DNA from 4 places in the Colwellia sp. MB3u-8 genome. Region 2 is predicted to be linked to each of the others. Evidence: predicted binding sites of a transcription regulator. Region 2 holds the regulator's gene; each other region holds the start of a gene.
The links. The regulator FNR, encoded in region 2, switches genes on or off when oxygen is low (the NO sensors DNR and NnrR bind a similar motif). The targets are predictions, from matches to a motif close to TTGATCTAGATCAA.

Region 1 (4,881 bases), on a different contig from region 2:
TAAGCTAGGAGAACAATGCAAGCGCATATTGACGAGCGATAATTAGTTATTGGAATTGGAGATAACGCGAGTATGGAGCGTTTAAACCATCTCAAAATAATCGATTATTTATTTTAATGACGACTGTAACCAAGAATTTAAATAATTGCCGAAAAGTAAACGACAACTATTTAAGTTTAGTAGCTAAGTTCAATAGTTAAATTCAATAGACAAAGCTACTTAAGCACAGTTGCCTCGCTGAGCAATAACTCACCTATATAATTCTAGCAAAGTAAGGCTTTTTATCTATAGTCTTTAAAGCAGAGTATTTAATTAATATGTGGTTCTATTAATTCAAGCATAAGGTCAATGTGTGCATCATCATCATTTAGTGCTGGAATATAATGATATTTTTCACCTCCAGCATCAATAAATACGTCTTTGTTTTCATGTACTAACTCTTCTAAAGTTTCTAAACAGTCAGCACTAAATGCCGGGCTAATAATCGCTACATGCTTATTGCCATCTTCAGCAAGTTTTGCCAAGGTTTCATCTGTATAAGGTTTAAGCCACTCAGCTTTACCAAAACGCGATTGAAAGGTCATAACATAATCATCTTTACTTAAGCCAAGTTCTTCAACAACTAAACGGGTGGTTTTATGGCTAAAACAATAATATGGGTCGCCCTGCTCTAAAAAATACTTTGGCATACCATGATAAGAGAAAACTAACTTATCAGGCTTACCATGTTCAGCTATATAGTTATTAATACTGGCCGCTAATGCCTTAATGTATAAAGGTTTGTCATGATAGCCACTTTGAAAATGGATACTGGGGATCCAACGCCATTTTTTAATTTTATTAAATACTGCATCAAAGGTTGCCCCTACGGTTGGGCCCGCATATTGTGGATACAAAGGTAGAACAATAATATTGTTAACACCATTTTTTTGAAAATTTTCTAAAGCGTCAGCAATAGATGGATTACCATAACGCATAGCCACATCAACCATCACGTTATCGCCATACTTTGCCGTTAGTACTTTCTCAACTTTAGCTTTTTGTTGCTTACTAATCACTAACAAAGGCGAACCTTCCTCAGTCCAAACCGTTTCATATAACTTAGCTGATTTCTTTGGCCGCACTCGAAGAATAATGCCATGTAAAATCACAAACCAAATCAAGCGAGGAATTTCCACTACTCGTGGATCAGATAAAAACTCGCCCAAATAACGCCTAAGTGCCTTTGGTGTTGGGCTATCGGGTGTACCTAGATTAGTTAATAATACGCCCGTTTTTGTTGTGCAATCATGAATCTTTTTACTTTGGCCTGCATATCTTGACATAATTCTCTCTATAATATTTCGTTAATGACGTTGACAAAAATGTCTGAATCAGGCTTTACGCGGCTGTTAAAGTGCTTAACCGTTTTACCATCCGCGCTAACTAAATACTTATAAAAATTCCATTTAGGTGCGGTGGTTTTTTCCGCTAATGCTTTAAAAATAGGATGAGCCTCACTGCCATAGACATGCACAGGCGATAACATAGTAAAAGTTACACCATAGTTTACAAAACAGATATCAGCCGTATCTTTTTCGTCATCTTCTTCTTGAAAAAAGTCATCTGATGGAAAGCCAATAACCACTAGACCTTGCTCTTTGTATTCTTTATGCAAAGCTTCTAGCGCTGTAAATTGTGGAGTAAAACCACAATGACTAGCCGTATTCACAATTAACATTGCCTTACCCGCCGTTAACTGACAAAGATCAAGCAGTTCTTTAGCATGCAATTTTTTTTCACTGTGTTGCATAAATGCTAAACATTGTGATGAAGGGTCGATGTTAATGTTTTTAGTGATATCAACTTCGGCCTGCGCTTTAACGGTAAAGGTTGTTAAAGCAATGATGCTAATCAAGAATAAATTTTTCATGAGCTTCCTTTTTAGGGCTATTTCTGCCGACATATTATCGTAATTATCTCAGCAAAGGAATTATCCGTGCTTGTGACAATGTGTTATTTATTGTATCCGTTATTATACGAATTGGATCAATAAATTGATCACTTATTAAAAATTAAATAGCCTTATTAACAAAGCTGTGCGGAAAACCTGTTACTCAGCTTTATTGAACGATATAGTAGCCTGCGATGTGTTTGCAGCGATTCAAGTAAAACCTGAAACACAAATTAAAAACTAGTGACATAAATCAAAAGCTAGTCGGTTTATTAGGTTAATATCATCTCAATAATGACATGTGCCTGAACTACACGTAACAATTAAGTGAAAAAGTTTGTCCAGATTACACAGCAAAAACACAGTATTTACACCGAACACCAATAGCTTACTAAGCGCTAGTAACTTAGCTTGTATACGTGGCGATCGCCTGTTGTTTGAAACGCTTGATATTCACATTGCCGCAGGCGATATTGTGCAAGTTGAAGGACCAAATGGTGCTGGAAAAACTAGTTTATTGCGCATTCTTTCCGGTCTTTCTCAGCCCTATGACGGTGCGGTTTATTTTCAAGATGAAAGTATTACGCAACACCGTGAAGCATTCCATCAAGATTTACTTTATTTAGGTCACTTACCCGGTGTTAAAGACGAGATAACCGCACAAGAAAATCTCGAGTTTAATCTGGCTTTACATGGCCTAAATAGTGACACAGCCGAGGCGACATTAGCAGAAGTTAACTTACTTGGCTTTGAGGATGCGCTTGCTGCTCACTTAAGTGCAGGACAGCACCGTCGAATATCTTTAGCCCGCTTATGGCAAAGCCAAGCTAAAATTTGGATTTTAGATGAACCCTTCACCGCTATTGATAAGTTAGGCGTGGAAAAATTAGAACAATTATTTTTACAACATGCTGACAACGGTGGCTGTGTGATATTAACCACTCATCAAGATCTCTCATTACCCGCAGAGCGAGTAAAGAAAGTCACTTTAGCTTATCGTTTTTATTAGGGTCATCAGTTATGACACAAGTTTCTTACCGCGCGGCCTTTGGCTTAATTGTTAAAAGAGATCTGATGATCGCTTTTCGTCATCGCGACGACATTATTAATCCTTTATTGTTCTTTGTTATTGTCGTCACGCTATTTCCGTTAGGCGTTGGCCCAGAAAGTACAACGTTATCACGCATTGCCCCAGGCATTATTTGGGTTGCGGCTTTACTCGCCACTTTGCTATCACTGGACAGATTATTTAAGTCTGATTACGCAGACGGCTCACTAGAACAAATGCTATTAAGTCCGCAGCCAATATTTATATTAGTGCTGGCTAAAATTGTTGCACATTGGTTGCTTACTGGCTTACCATTAATACTTATTGCGCCACTGCTCGCGGTATTACTGCATTTAAATGAGCACAGTTATGGTGCGCTCATGCTAACACTATTGCTGGGCACGCCGGTATTGAGCTTGCTTGGCGCTATTGGCGTTGCTTTAACCGTTGGCATTAAAAAAGGTGGGGTATTACTCAGCTTGTTGGTACTGCCGCTGTACATTCCCGTACTTATTTTTGCCACTAGCGCAATCGATACTGCGGCAATGAACTTACCTTATAACGGACAACTTGCTATAATCGCGGCAATATTTTTTGCCTCGTTAACCTTGGCCCCATTTGCTGTAAGTGCAGCGCTGAAAGTGAGTACAAATTAATATGATGTGGAAGTGGCTTCACCCTTACGCAAACCCTGAGATTAGCTATCATTTTGCGGGTAAAATATTACCTTGGTGCGCGCGCCTAGCCTTTGTTTTTTTAGCTATTGGTATTACCTGGGCCTTACTATTTGCCCCTGCTGATTATCAACAAGGTGATACCTTTAGAATATTCTATTTACATGTACCTGCGGCTATGTTGTCTATGGGTATATATTTAGGCATGGCCATTGCAGCGTTATCTAGCTTAGTGTGGCAATTAAGACTTGCTGATGCTACAGCGGCTGCCATGGCACCTATCGGCGCGACTTTTACTTTTATCGCCCTCATTACCGGTGCGGCCTGGGGCAAACCTATGTGGGGTACGTGGTGGATTTGGGATGCCCGACTGACTTCTGAGCTGATATTATTATTTTTATACTTGGGTGTTATTGCTTTACATAATGCTTTTGAAGATAAAAATTTAGCAGGCAAAGCAGCTGGCATTCTTGCCTTAGTGGGGGTGATTAATTTACCGATTATTAAATATTCTGTCGAGTGGTGGAACACCCTGCATCAAGGGGCAACTGTGAGTAAACTAGGCCAACCTTCGATGACTGCAGATATGTTTTGGCCATTTTTGGTTTGTTTTATTGGTTTTTCTTTTTTAGTCACAGCGTTAATCTGCTTGCGTTTTCGCAGCGAAATACTCAATCGCAACAGTATGCGCCCTTGGGTACGTGAATTAGTGGCTACTGAGGAGAAAGCGCATGCAGTTTGATAGTTTCAGTGCTTTTATCGCTATGGGCGGCTATGGCTTTTATGTCTGGTTATCCTATGGTGTTAGTATTTTAGCTTTAGCCTTATTAGTTTTTTCGAGTATCACTGATCATAAAAAAATTAAGCAGCAAATAGCTCAACGTGAAAAACGCGAAACAAAATTACGTCAGGCGGCCGAGCTACAAAACGCACAAACCCGTGCTGACATCAGTCCTAAAACTTAAGAGGTAACAGTATGAATCCCCGTCGTAAGAAGCGATTAACTATAGTCACGTCAATAATCATCGGCTTAGGCGTTGTTGCCGGGCTTGTTTTGTACGCGTTAAGTCAAAATATTGATTTATTCTATAAGCCTTCTGAAATATATAATGGCAAACAAGATACCGGTCTTAAAGCCATTAACGGCCAACGCTTGCGTATTGGTGGTTTAGTGGTGCCAGGCAGTGTGCATCGTAATAGCGAAAGCTTAAAAGTAAGCTTTAAAC
Region 2 (4,881 bases):
CAGTAACCAAGAATCATTTTTAAGCCAATTAATTCGCTTAAGTGAAAGTGCCCAAAGCCATAAACCTAAATTGGCGCAATTGTCAGATAAAATTGCCCAATATTTTGTGGCTCTTATCCTAGTTGTTGCCATTGCTACCGCAATATATTGGTCTCAACATCAACCAGCAGAAGCGTTTTGGATCACCTTGTCTGTTCTAGTGGTAACTTGTCCCTGTGCTCTGTCATTAGCAACACCTACGGCATTAACTTGTGCAACCACTCGCCTTAACCGTGAAGGGATCATGATTAAATCAGCACATGTGCTAGAAACTATGCCTGAAATTGAGGTGATGGCTTTTGATAAAACCGGCACCTTAACAACGGGTGAATTTACCATTACCGCAGTCAAAACTTATGGCGCATTTGCAGATAAAAATGCTCCAGATGGACAACAACAAGTGTTGGCTATTGCGGCGGCGTTAGAGGCACACTCTGCTCACCCCCTAGCAAAAGCCTTTAGCCAGTTTCGTGATTTTAGCCAAACAACAACTCAAGTGGTGGTTGCGCCAGGTGCTGGTATTTCTGGTGAGGTTAATCACCAGTATTACAGAATTGGTAAAAACTCATGGCTACTCAGTAATAATGACAACAGTGCGCACAGTGCGCACAGTGCGCAGTGCGTATTAATGCAAGATGATAACTTAGTGGCTGAATTTTATTTACATGATGGCCTGCGTGAAGATGCTAAAGCCTTAATTGATTTTTTACATCATGAAAACATTAAAACTGTCATGTTATCGGGTGATCATCAACAAGGCTGTGATAAATTACAAGCAAAACTGCACCTTAATAGCGTGCAAGCAGATTTATCTGCACAAGACAAAGTCAACGCGATTAAACTACAGCAAGCTTCACATGCTGTAGCTATGATAGGTGATGGCGTCAACGATACCCCTGTATTGGGTGCGGCGCATTTGTCCATTGCCATGGGTAGTGGTACTGATATTGCTAAAAGCGGTGCGGATGTGATATTACTGAACAATAAACTCAAAGGTGTGCAAACACTGCGACAGGTATCCTTAAGTACTGCGCGAATTATAAAGCAAAATTACCTTTGGGCTTTTAGTTATAATGCCATTGTATTGCCATTAGCGGTTATGGGCTATATAGCGCCATATATGGCAGTCATTGGTATGTCGGCCAGTTCAATACTAGTGGTAAGTAATTCTTTAAGGTTATTAAAAAAATGAGTGTGATATACGTATTAATTCCCATTGCTATTTTACTTACCGCTATTGGTATTTATCTCTTTTTTTGGGCGGTAAAAACTGAGCAATTTGATGATTTAGAAAAGCAAGGCATGAGCATTTTATTTGAAGATGATAATGATAAACAAAGCATTCATCAAAGCAATAATGCTGCGCCAATAAAAAAACAGATAGACAAAACAAACACCTCACAAGAGCCAGCAGACCCACAGGTCAAAAAAAATAGTCTATGAGCCTTGATTATTTCTCCGCATTTGTCATCGGATTATTAGGCTCAGGCCATTGTATAGTAATGTGTGGTGGTATCAGCACCATGTTGACGACGGCGATTTCTGATACCTCTCGGCATAAAAAATACGCAATTATATTGGCCTATAACTTTGGTCGTATCGCCTCTTATAGTCTTATTGGCGCTCTTGTCGCATTCACCAGCTCAATGGCGACCAAAAATATCGGTGTACCTGTTTCACTGTTAAAAACTATCGCGGGTGTTTTTCTTATCTTGTTAGGTTTATATTTAGGCCAGTGGTTTATGTGGTTAAGCCGCGTCGAACATTTAGGCAAAAGTATTTGGCGGTACATAGCACCACAGACTAAAAAATTTATTCCCATTAAAAACGTACAAAGTGCTTTCGCTTTAGGCGCACTATGGGGCTGGTTACCTTGTGGCTTGGTATATTCTACACTAACTTGGGCATTGGCTAGTGCCGATCCCCTTGATGGTGCCTTGATTATGTTTTTCTTTGGACTAGGCACCTTACCTGCCTTACTTTCAGTATCACTGGGCACCATAAGTATTAAATCATTATTGAGTCATACACTATTTAGAAAGACGGCAGCCAGCCTAGTGATTTCATACGGCATCTATACTATACTCGTTTTATATATATAACGTGTCTGATATAGACCTTATATATATAAAAAATCATGGAAACATCATGACAACATCATGACAAATTTTAAAGGATCTTATGAGTTATAAATCATGCACTGTTCATCAACATATTCACTGCCAAAACTGTAGTCTTAGTGAATTATGTTTACCTTTTTCTCTCAATGATAAAGAGTTAGAAACGTTAGATAATATTATCGACCGTAAGCTGCCGATCCATAAAGGCGAGCAAATATTTAACGACGGTCAACCTATGCATGCGCTTTACGCCATCCGTTCGGGCACATTTAAGACCTACACCATTAATAAACACGGTGAAGAACAAATTACTGGCTTTCATTTAGCGGGTGATTTACTTGGCTTTGATGCTATTGCCGATGCTCAGCATCCAAGTTTCGCTAAAGCGCTAGAAACCTCAATGGTTTGTGAGATCCCTTACAATACGCTCGATCATTTATCGAACAGCATGCCAAAATTAAAAAAACAAATTTTGCGTATGATGAGTACTGAGATCCGTGAAGATCAAGAAATGCTAACATTACTTAATCGTAAAAATGCCGAGCAACGACTAGCAACATTTATCAGTACCTTAAGTATTCGTTACCATGCCCGTGGATTATCTCCATCTGAATTTCGTTTATCTATGACCCGCAGTGATATTGGTAACTATATTGGTTTAACGGTTGAGACTATCAGCCGCTTGCTTAACCGCTTTCATAAAAATGGTTTAATTACAGTTGATGGTAAACTCATTACGATTCTAAGTTTCGATAAATTAAACGAATGCGCCGCACTTTAATGTAACGCTAACACCAGCTTTTCTACATTGCCTTATTAAGGTATTTCACGCTATGCTTAGCGTGAAATATTATTTATCGTCGACAGCATAATAATGTGATTTAAAACAACTATTGTTGCTTGAAAGTAGACTATTGTTATAACACTAGTAGACAATTGATAAAGGAATTAGCTATGGAAAAGTATCAAAAAATACTCGCGATTGTTGACCCAACAACAGAAGAGCAAAAAGCGGTAAACCGGGCGATAGAATTAGCGCGTAAAACAGGTGCTAGCATTACCGCATTTTTGACCATCTATGATTTTTCTTATGAAATGACCACCATGCTGTCAAGTGATGAGCGTGAAGCCATGCGAAAATCAGTTATTAATGATCGCACTCAATGGCTAGAGTCTTTACTCGCTGACCTTGATTTAAGCGGAATTTCTATCGATTGTCGGGTTATATGGCATAACCGTCCCTTTGAGCAAATTATTGCTCAAGTACTCGATAATGGTTATGACATTGTCATTAAAGGTACTCATCAACACGACAAATTTAAATCTGTCATATTTACTCCTACCGATTGGCATATTCTGCGTAAATGTCCTTGTCCTGTTTTACTCGTGAAAGAGCATTTGTGGCCTGATAACGGTAATATTCTTGCGGCGTTAAACATTGGTAGTGAAGAGGAAGAACATAAAGCACTTAATAACAAAATCACAGCAGAAGCTAAACAGCTGACCCAAGTCATGAAAGCTAATCTACACCTAGTTAACTCATTCCCGGGTACGCCAGTTAATATCGCCATAGAAATCCCAGAGTTTAATGCCAGCGATTATAATCGCTCGATGTTAAAACATCATCAAAAAGCGATGTTAGCACATGCAACTGCCTTTAATATTGCGCCGGAAAACACCCATATTAAAGAAGGTTTACCGGAAGATATCATTCAAAGCATAGCGGCTGAATTAGATGCCGAATTAGTCATTCTGGGTACTATTGGCCGTACCGGTTTATCGGCAGCGTTAATTGGTAACACCGCAGAGCATGTTATTGATAGGCTTAATTGTGATGTATTAGCATTAAAACCCGATGGTTACATTTCACCACTTGATGTTGATTAATATCAGCAAACATCCCTAAATAAAGTTGAATTGGGTCATTAAACGCCTAGTTCAACTTTTCTTGTTTAATAACTTAAACTAGCTTATGCGCTGAAATTTATTATACCCATTTCATTAATTAGGTGGTCTACTTTATACGCAGGAAAAATGGCCAAATATAAGGCATTTATTTAATAACTAGTGGTTCTAATTATTAAATAAATAACGCAGTAGTAGGTTATTTTAACCAGTAAAAATGATCAGATAATTAGTGAGATTGGTATTAGGGATTTACCAAGAGCTCTGATGCAAAATCGACCCTTTCTTCAAGCCAAACACACTATTACTGAAGCTTTAACAGCCGAGAGCGAAAAGTATATGACGATAATGTCCTCAAGGTAAATAATACCAAACGGTTACCTGTGATGGCATTATAATAAGGCAGCAGTTAATTTAGAGGTTATTACTTTTGCTGATAAAAAACTGAGGACGGTCTACTTTTTAAAGGCAATTCAAGCGCAAATTTTTAATCGACGTACATTTGAATTTATTTATAAATTTATTTTTATAAATAAATTAGGAATAGCACATTGACATAGCGCTTATTTATTATCGCTTATTTATTATATAACGCGAAGTAATGTCGATTATGGCGGATCATATCAGTTAATTCCAACACGTAATCTATCCCACGTTCAGAGTAACGCATTAATCCTGTTGCAAGAATTTCTGGCGCTAGTGGTTGGTTTTGATCGCGTAATTGGCCTCTAATCGATCTAAATACCGTATAGGCGCCGTTAGTATTAATATTGTGTAAATAACGTGCGATACCTAAACTAATAGAGCTATAAGCGGC
Region 3 (4,881 bases), on a different contig from region 2:
TATTAATGCCGGTAGTTGCCTCTATGGGAGGCGTATCGGGTAGTCAAACCTTAACGGTTATTGTTCGAGGCTTAGCCCTAGGGCAGATAACAGAACAAAATAGAAAGGTGCTGCTGCGAAAAGAGTTAAAAGTGGGCGGAGTCAATGGCATTATTTGGTCTATTGTTATCGGCGCAATTACTTATTTTTGGTTTGACAGCATCGAATTAAGTTTCGTTATTGCCTTAGCGATTTTATTAAATTTACTGACCGCGTCTGCATCCGGCGTTATGATCCCGGCATTATTAAACAAATTAAATATTGACCCAGCCTTATCTGGCGCGGTTATTTTAACCACAGTAACCGATATTGTTGGCTTTGTGGTATTTTTGGGATTAGGTAGCTTACTGCTACTTTAGAAAAGTAAAAAAAGGAAAAAAGTAATGCCCGTAGAAACTATCACCTGGATTGCTGTTGTGTTTTGTATTTCACAATCTGCCATTTTTTCTGGATTAAATTTAGCGTTTTTTTCACTCAGTAGGTTACAACTTGAAGTAGAAGCAAATAAAGGTAATAAAGCCGCCATAACGGTATTAACACTGAGAAACGATTCTAACTTTTTATTAGCGACTATTTTATGGGGCAATGTAGGTATTAATGTTTTGTTAACTATGTTGTCTGACTCGGTACTTACAGGTGTTGGCGCCTTTTTGTTCTCAACCATAGTGATCACAGTGGTGGGTGAAATTACGCCTCAGGCTTACTTTTCTCGCAATGCCTTAAAAATGGGCAGCATGCTCGCACCTATCATTCGCTTCTACCAGTTTGTGCTTTACCCCGTTACTCGCCCAAGTGCGCTAATACTTGACGCTTGGTTGGGCAAAGAAGGTATTACCTATTTAGCAGAAAGTGAATTAGGCAGTATTATTAAAGAGCACATTAGCGCTGAAGAAGCTGACTTGAACCATGTTGAGGGTATTGGCGCACTGAATTTTTTTGCTTTAGATGAAATTAGAGTCACAGAAGAAGGTGAAGTTATTGACCCTAACTCTATTATCGCCTTGCCAACAAAGCTTGATTTACCCGTTCTGCCAGATACTTATTCTGGCCCCGACGATCCATTTTTAACTATGCTAAACCATTCTGGTTATAGTTGGGTGGTATTAACCAATCTGGAAGGTAAACCTTTACTGGTTATTGATGCTGATGGCTTCTTGCGTAGCGCACTGTTTCAGTCAGAAAACTTTGACCCTTACAATTTTTGTCATCGTCCGGTTGTTATCACTGATGAAACGACATCGTTAAATGAAGCCATTTTAAAAATGAAAGTAAGTACCTCTATTGATAAAAACTTTGACGGCGTTATTGAACACGATGTGCTGCTGGTATGGGGTGAAACTAAACGTATTATTACCGGTGCAGATATATTTGGCCGTTTACTTAAAGGTATGCTGCCACCTATGCAAGATACCGATAATGCCACGGTAAAAAATAAAACTGAAAAAAGTAAGGCTAAGCCCAGTAAAGCTAAACCAAGTAAAGACCAGAAATAAGCATCTAGCGCTAAAGCATCCTTTTTCAGCGCCCGTTTCGGCTATTAGTTTCGGCTATAAATAGTATAGCCGAAACGCATGGTGTTAGTTCTGGTCATAGTTCTGGTCATAGTCATAACAAAATAGTGATAACTAAGGGTAAATACCCGATAATTATTCTGGTTTTAGTGCTAGCACGTCTGATTTTAACAAGCTTAAAATTTTCTCGGCCGTATTACCTAACACTTTCGCTTTCAAACCTTTTCGGCCCACAGTACCAATAACCACTAACCCTGCTTTTTGCCGGGCCGCCATACTGGGAATTACCTTTTCGGGCTCACCGGCCTTAATAAAAAAATTCGCGACAGGAATGTCATATTCCGCCGCTAATTTTTCAATTTTATGCTTCAGGGTTTCCCCTGCTTTAATTTCTAATTCGTCTTTATATTGTAAACCTAAGTCACGTAAAAACTTTGAAAATTGTAAGGTATAACAGACAAATAATTCTGCGTTGTTCGCTTTAGAAAACTCTTTCGCTGCAGTTAATATCTGATGATTTAGTATTTGTTTGCTTTTACGTTTAGTCTCTAAATCAATAGCGGCTAAGACATTTGGCGATTTACGCCATTTATGATCACTGACAATAAATATTGGCGCTGGGCACTCGCGTAATAATTGCCAATCGGTAGATGTGTATAAAAAAGTCTCAGTGCGATGGGCCGTTTTTACCACCATGAATAACTGATGTTGTTTTGCGTAGTCATTTATCCAACGGTCAATACGCTTTTCCCATACGACTTCATAACTGTAATCAATATCGTCAGGCACTAAGGTCTTGAGTGATTTTTCTGCATTATAGGTAACCGCATCGATTACCGCTTGTTTTATATTTTGTGGATCATCTTGAATATGGCGTAAACTTTGATAACAAAAGTAAACAATATGCAATGATTGGCTTTTAGTTTTAGCCAGTTCACAAGCTCGTTTTATCGCGACTTGTTTGCTGTCTGATAAATCGGCAACAACGAATATTTTACTCATAATATCTTCTTTTATTTATAGGTATAAATTAAAAGTAGCATACAAAAATTTATTTACTTTGATATAAAACAACTATCTAAAAAATTAATGATGAGGAGTTATTGATCACGATAAATTTAACATCTGGGCCGGTAATTTTAAGATCTAAGCAGGTCATTATAGGCGAGTGTCATACTTAACTTGCCAAGGTATTTAATCTTCAACTTTTGCTTTATGTTTTTTATTAAAATAAAGATATAAAAAGCCAGCAATAACAATATTTAATATACAACGCAATACCTCAGCGAGTTGAATATTTGCGTCTGCTAAAGCATATATCAAGTCAACCGCAGAGCCAAACCCTAATATGATCGCTATAATAATAAATATTTTTTCTAAAGACATTGAATTAGACATGGGTTTCTCGATAAATATAACAACATTAAGTTAAATACAGACAATTTCCATATAGATTAATAACTTACTCAACCTTACATTCGCTTTATTTAGCGTGAATTAGCGCGATTTCTTTAAGATAAAAATAACAGAATCCACTGATTTTAGCTATTATCTTTACAAGCAATGAAACGATGCAAACAATAAAAATTACGCTACAACACCAGCTTGCAATAACGCGGCAACTTTCTCGTCATTATACTGTAAAAACTGCGTTAAAATCTGTTGACTATGTTGGCCAATATTCGGCGCGGCGTGTTTATATTGTAATGGCGTATCCGATAAGTTAATCGGTGATGCCACGGTTTTAATTAGCCTACCGTCTTTATCCGGTACTTGTTTTACCATCTCGCGATGGTTTATTTGTGGGTGGTTAAATATTTGTTTCAAGGTATTTACCGGTCCACAAGGTACCGCGATTGCTTCTAATATCGTAACCCAATAATCTGTGCTTTGCTTAGCGAGAATAAGCGCTAAAAGCGGCACAAGTTCAATACGATTTTCGACCCTATGTTGATTAGTTTTAAATAAGGCATTTTTTGCCAATTCTGAGCACTGAGCGGCCTGACAAAATCGTTCAAACTGTTGATCATTGCCTATCGCTAATATCAAGCTGCCATCATTAGTCGCGAAGGTTTGATAGGGCACAATATTAGGGTGAGCATTGCCTAAACGCTTTGGATTTTCACCTGTGGCTAAATAGTTCATGCCTTGATTAGCTAGTGTTGCCACTTGTACGTCAAGTAAGGCAATATCTATGTGCTGGCCTTTGTTGGTATGGGCTTTAGCGAGTAATGCCGCAAGAATAGCATTCGCGCTATAAAGCCCGGTCATTACATCAATCACTGCCACGCCAACTTTCATCGGTTCGCCATCAGCAGCACCGGTTAAACTCATTAAGCCACCTTCACCTTGGATCATGGCATCGTAGCCGGCTTTATGTGCGTATGGGCCATGTTGACCAAAGCCAGTGATCGAACAATAAACTAATTTAGGGTTGAGTTTTTTTACTTGCTGATAACTCAAACCATATTTTTCAAGACCACCCACTTTATAGTTTTCAATTAAGACATCGGCTTTAGTGATCATATCTTTTATCACTTGTTGCCCTTGTCGCAGGGTTATATCAATAGCGATTGACTGTTTGTTGCGGTTTGCACTGTGGTAATAGGCAGCTTGTGCAGGTTCATTATCTTGCGCCGGTTTAATAAATGGAGGACCCCAATGACGGGTATCATCACCTTTTTTGGGTCTTTCCACCTTAATAACTTCAGCCCCCATATCAGCGAGCATTTGTGATGCCCAAGGCCCGGCCAAAATTCGACTTAAATCAACGACTTTAATACCCTTTAACGCTTCAGACATATACCAAACTCTATACTTTACATTGTTTTTATAGCAATGATGATCTTCTATCTGCCAATGATAATTTATCATCAGCAGTTAGGCTAATTTTTTATGCTTGATTAAGCAATGTACTCACCACTTTGACATTATTGTGCAGCGTTTTATGTACTGGACATTTATCTGCTATCGCTAAAAATCGCGCGTATTGAGCTGTTTCTAGCTCGCCAACAAAGCTAATTTTCCGCACTATGGCTTCAATACCCTGACTTTCACTTTCACATTTTTGACAGTCTTGTTGGTAATCTCGACTGTGCGTTAGCTCCACTTTAATATGTTTGATAGCCAAATTTTTACGCTCAGCGTACATACGTAAAGTCATGGCGGTACAAGCGCCTAAGCCCGCTAGCAAATGCTCATAAGGATCAGGTCCCATGTTATTACCACCAACACTTTCTGGTTCATCAGCAAGCCAATAGTGGCTATTGGTGCTGACGTGTTGAGTAAATTTATGGTTTTTTTCTTCTACGATGACATGCCCTTTAGCGAT
Region 4 (4,881 bases), on a different contig from region 2:
TGAAAATTTTACTGGCTCATTTATTCATGATGAATGGCAAGCTTTGGCGCTCAATTATACCTCAGGCACTACAGGTAATCCTAAAGGTGTAGTTTACTCACATCGTGGTGCTTACTTGAATTCTCTTGGCCATAGCTTTGTTTGGCCGATAGACAGCAAGACCAATTATCTGTGGACTTTGCCGATGTTCCATTGCAATGGTTGGTGTTTTCCTTGGACTATAGTGGCTGTTGGCGGTACGCAAATTTGTTTGAGGCAAGTTGAAGTAGGCGCTATCGTTAATGCGATGATTGAGCATAAGGTCAGTCATTTTTGTGGCGCGCCAATTGTGCTCAATATGATTTTAAATGCTGACGAAAGCTTGCTGGCGCAATTACCTAAAAATATTAAAGTGATGACCGCTGGTGCTCCGCCACCTGCGGCGGTTATTAAGGGCATTGAAAACTTAGGTATTGAAATCACCCAAAGTTATGGCTTAACTGAAGTTTATGGGCCTTGTGTCGTTAGTGAGTGGAAAGATGAATGGAATGAACGCAGCGATGATGAACGGGCGGCATTAAAAGCGCGCCAAGGTGTGCGTTATATCACGCAAGAAGAAGTTGATGTGCTAAATCCGGATACTATGGAGCCTGTTCGCCCAGATGGAATCACTATGGGTGAAATAATGTTCAGGGGTAATAGCACGATGAAAGGCTACTTGAAAAATGAAAAAGCCACAGAAGAGGCTTTTGCAAATGGTTGGTTTCATTCAGGAGACTTAGCGGTTAAACATCCAGATGGTTATATTGAAATTCGTGATCGTTCGAAAGATATTATAATTTCGGGGGGTGAAAATATTTCATCAGTCGAAGTAGAAGGGGTGTTATATACCCATCCAGCCATTTTAGAAGCGGCCGTAGTGGCTAAAAAAGATGAAAAGTGGGGTGAAACTCCCTGTGCATTTATAGCAGTGAAACGCGGGCATACGCTGACAGAACAAGAGGTAATTCAATATTGCCGTGAACATATGGCAGGCTTTAAAGTCCCTAAAACCATTGTTTTTAGCGAGTTGCCTAAAACCTCAACCGGTAAAGTACAGAAGTTTGTGCTCAGGCAGAAAATTAAAGAGCTGTTTGAAGCTTAATTTATTATTAGCGTTGAACGGGGGGTTAATCCAAACGGTAAGAGTTTACAGACTCTTACCGTTTTTTTTTACTAGCCATGTTGTTTGTCAGTAAAAAACGTATAATCATCATTAAATTAATTTTACTAAGCGCCATCATAAAACGCCATGACGACAGCATTAGAAACATTTCAACAGGGTGGTATTTTAGCTTACCCAACCGAGGCCGTATTTGGTTTAGGTTGTGATCCTGATAACGATGGGGCAATTGAAAAATTGCTGTTGATCAAGTCACGTTCAGTAGATAAAGGCTTAATACTGCTTGCGGGTGATTATAGACAACTTTTACCTTATATAGATGAGTGTAAAATACCTCAAGACAAACGCCTGGCGATATTATCTCGCTGGCCCAACGGTATTACGCAATTAGTGGCTAAAAATGCTAACACTTCTAGGTTGTTGACGGGGCGCTTTGACACTATTGCGGTGCGTGTTACTAGCCAGCCAGACGTTGTGGCACTATGTCTCGCCACTAATAAGCCGATTGTTTCTACGAGCGCGAACTTAAGTGGTAAACCTCCGGCCAAAACATGGCAAGGAATTCCCAATGATCTCGCTAATAAAATTGATTTTATTATTAAAGGAAAAACTCTAGGCTTTGATCAGCCTTCTACTATTATTGATGCATTATCTGGAGATGTTATTCGCTCATGAGCACTATAAATATTAATGTTGTTGTTGAATTTTTAAAATCGTTGCAAGACCAAATTTGTTCCGCGTTAGAGGCTGCCGACGGTAGTGGTAAATTTATTGAAGATAATTGGCAGCGTGCTGAAGGCGGTGGTGGCAGAACCCGAGTACTCACAAATGGTAGCGTTATTGAGCAAGGTGGGGTCAATTTTTCAGTGGTTTCTGGTGATAAGTTACCACCATCTGCAACAGCACATCGTCCAGAATTGGCTGGCCGTAAATGGCAAGCTTGTGGTGTATCATTAGTTATTCATCCTAAAAATCCTTTTATTCCGACATCTCATGCCAATGTCCGATTTTTTATTGCTGAAAAAGAAGGTGAAGCACCTGTGTGGTGGTTTGGTGGTGGTATTGACCTCACGCCTTTTTACCCGTTCAAAGAAGATGTTGTGCATTGGCATCAAACGGCAAAAGATATTTGTCAGCCTTTTGGTGACGATGTTTATCCAAAATATAAAAAGTGGTGTGACGAATACTTCCATTTAAAACACCGCAATGAAACTCGTGGCGTTGGCGGCTTATTTTTTGATGATTTGAATAAATGGGAATTCGATAAGTGCTTTGATTATATGAAAGCAGTTGGAAAAGGCTTTCTTGATGCTTACATACCTTTAATAGAAAAGCGTAAAGCAACGCCCTTTGATGATAATCATCGTCAATTTCAACTTTATCGTCGTGGCCGCTACGTTGAATTTAATTTAGTTTTTGATCGCGGCACCTTATTTGGTTTGCAATCAGGTGGCAGAACAGAATCCATTTTAATGTCAATGCCGCCACTGGCACGTTGGGAATATAATTTTCAGCCGGAAGCTGGCAGCCCAGAAGCAGCACTACAAGACTATTTAGTACCGCAAGATTGGTTATAACCTAGCATTACCGCTTGTTGTTTATTAACCTAGCAATCCACATCAACAGAAAAGGTCGCTGTAGGTGTGGTTGCTAGGTTAAGTTACCCAAATTAAATTTTTTAATTTCAAGACCATTAAAGCTTATTTTTTTAGGGTTTATGATAAAGCTTGAGCTAGATCAAACTGTCGAAAACCAGGCGCGCGTAAAATTACCTTAGTGAACAAATTTAATATTTTTTCTATTTATAAAAGGTAACGCTCTAATGAAAACCTCAGTAATTAATGGACTCATCCTCTCCGCTCTTACATTATCTCCCCTTGCACTTGCTAACCAAGCTGGCGACTTTGTCGTTCGTGGTGGCGCCACTATGGTTGATCCTGCCAGTAATAAAGCTAACGTGTTCCTCGATGGCGCTGATTCAGGTTTAGATGTATCAGCGGATGGTGATACTCAGCTTGGTGTTAATTTTGTTTATTTTTATGATAAAAACTGGGCTATTGAACTCTTAGCCTCAACCCCGTTTTCTCATGACATAAAACTGCATGCCGATGGCGCAACCACAACGCTTGGTAAAATATCTCATTTACCACCGACATTAAGTGCACTGTATTACTTTGATACTCACTCAGCGTTTAAGCCCTATGTGGGTGCGGGTATCAACTATACAATTTTCTTTGATGAGAAGTTTTCTTCAACTTATAAAGAGGCCGGTTTTAGTGATTTAGACTTAGACGGGTCTTTCGGACTTTCTGTTCAACTTGGTGCTGATTACCAACTTGACAAAAGGTGGTCATTAAATGCTTCCGCTCGTTATATTGATATTAATACGGATACCAGTTTTAAAGTAGGTGGGAGTGTTAATGGCAGTGCTGAAGTTGAAATAGACCCTATGGTTTATTCACTAATGTTAGCTTATAAATTTTAAAGATACTTTAACCATATTCAGCACGGGCCAAAGTGATGAAAAAAGCAGTTACCCAGTGACTGCTTTTTTGTTTTCATTGTTTAACAACTAGGGTAGTCTACCGCTAAACATTTAAGCTAGTAATCTTATGGATCAGTATCGCGTATTTGGTAATCCTATCGCTCAATCAAAATCTCCCTTTATTCACCAACAGTTTGCGCTACAGTCAAAGCAAATAATGAACTACCAAAGTGAGTGGGTTGCATTAGATCAATTCGACAATGCCGTAAAAGAATTAATGGCTAACAATGGCAAAGGCGCCAATGTCACCGCACCATTTAAAGAACAAGCATTTGCCCTGTGTCATGAGTTGAGTGGAAGAGCCAAGTTAGCTGGCGCAGTGAACACCTTAATTTTTTCTAATGGAATTATTTATGGTGATACTACAGATGGTGTCGGCTTAGTTAGTGACTTACTCAGGCATCAAGTGCAACTGCGAGATAGTAAGGTGTTATTACTCGGTGCTGGCGGAGCCGCAAAGGGCGTTGTGCAATCAATATTAGAGCAGTCTCCTCAATCATTAACTATTGCCAATAGAACATTAAGTAAAGCACAGGCCATTACTAGCCAGTATCCTAATGAGGCTATTGATGCTGTTACTTTCGCAGAGACCAATAACTTAGCATTTGATATCATCATCAATGCCACATCAGCAGGTCTATCCGGTGATAGCTTACCGATATCAGATCACACAATTAAAAGTTCAACAGTTTGTTATGACATGGTCTATGGCAAAGAGCCAACCGCATTTTTAAAACAAGCAAAACAGCTAGGTGTTGAACATATTATTGATGGCTTAGGCATGTTAGTGGGGCAGGCTGCGGCAAGCTTTCATTTGTGGAGAGCCGTTAGCCCAGCAGTAGAGCCTGTACTTGTCTCCTTAAGAGCTCAGTTAAAGTAATGAAAGTGAAGCGAGCATAAGATGAACCAAGCAATTTTATTTAATGATGATCTACATTTTGATCAGCAGCATGATGCTTGGTCTTTTACCGGACAAGTTTCAGGACAGCGTATAAGGTTATATTTTCATTCTATGCAGCTAAAGAAATTAACCGAAATTGATAATGGCACTAAATTTGATTTAGAAGAAGTAACAGAAAGCTGGCTCGAGGAAAACGAGCCAGAAGGTAATGAAATACATATAGAGTTGGAGTAACCTCAAAGGTTAATGGCTATCAGCTAAGTACTCAGCTTTTAATTCAACATAGTTTATCGC

Region 1: a site for FNR is predicted at 2,177-2,190, ahead of ccmA (cytochrome c biogenesis heme-transporting ATPase CcmA). Genes of this name have one in related genera too.
Region 3: a site for FNR is predicted at 2,611-2,624, ahead of H4J54_RS08760 (universal stress protein). Genes of this name have one in related genera too.
Region 4: a site for FNR is predicted at 2,869-2,882, ahead of H4J54_RS19040 (OmpW family protein). Genes of this name have one in related genera too.

The regions. Positions count from the first base shown of each region.
Region 1 is NZ_JACGVA010000068.1:458,952-463,832, reverse strand. It holds gene hemH (ferrochelatase) at 309-1,325, opposite strand; gene H4J54_RS14460 (glutathione peroxidase) at 1,334-1,912, opposite strand; gene ccmA (cytochrome c biogenesis heme-transporting ATPase CcmA) at 2,271-2,942, shown strand; gene ccmB (heme exporter protein CcmB) at 2,954-3,637, shown strand; gene H4J54_RS14445 (heme ABC transporter permease) at 3,642-4,397, shown strand; gene ccmD (heme exporter protein CcmD) at 4,387-4,620, shown strand; gene ccmE (cytochrome c maturation protein CcmE) at 4,632-4,881, shown strand, end outside.
Region 2 is NZ_JACGVA010000038.1:17,859-22,739, forward strand. It holds gene H4J54_RS03945 (heavy metal translocating P-type ATPase) at 1-1,231, shown strand, start outside; gene ccoS (cbb3-type cytochrome oxidase assembly protein CcoS) at 1,228-1,482, shown strand; gene H4J54_RS03955 (sulfite exporter TauE/SafE family protein) at 1,479-2,141, shown strand; gene fnr (fumarate/nitrate reduction transcriptional regulator Fnr) at 2,221-2,940, shown strand; gene uspE (universal stress protein UspE) at 3,114-4,046, shown strand; gene H4J54_RS03970 (glucosaminidase domain-containing protein) at 4,642-4,881, opposite strand, start outside.
Region 3 is NZ_JACGVA010000061.1:19,406-24,286, forward strand. It holds gene H4J54_RS08750 (magnesium transporter) at 1-398, shown strand, start outside; gene H4J54_RS08755 (DUF21 domain-containing protein) at 423-1,532, shown strand; gene H4J54_RS08760 (universal stress protein) at 1,686-2,552, opposite strand; gene H4J54_RS08765 (hypothetical protein) at 2,745-2,948, opposite strand; gene H4J54_RS08770 (CaiB/BaiF CoA-transferase family protein) at 3,138-4,352, opposite strand; gene H4J54_RS08775 (bifunctional alpha/beta hydrolase/OsmC family protein) at 4,444-4,881, opposite strand, start outside.
Region 4 is NZ_JACGVA010000073.1:478,676-483,556, forward strand. It holds gene H4J54_RS19025 (acyl-CoA synthetase) at 1-1,123, shown strand, start outside; gene H4J54_RS19030 (Sua5/YciO/YrdC/YwlC family protein) at 1,271-1,816, shown strand; gene hemF (oxygen-dependent coproporphyrinogen oxidase) at 1,813-2,718, shown strand; gene H4J54_RS19040 (OmpW family protein) at 2,964-3,626, shown strand; gene aroE (shikimate dehydrogenase) at 3,754-4,566, shown strand; gene H4J54_RS19050 (hypothetical protein) at 4,588-4,821, shown strand; gene H4J54_RS19055 (gamma carbonic anhydrase family protein) at 4,831-4,881, opposite strand, start outside.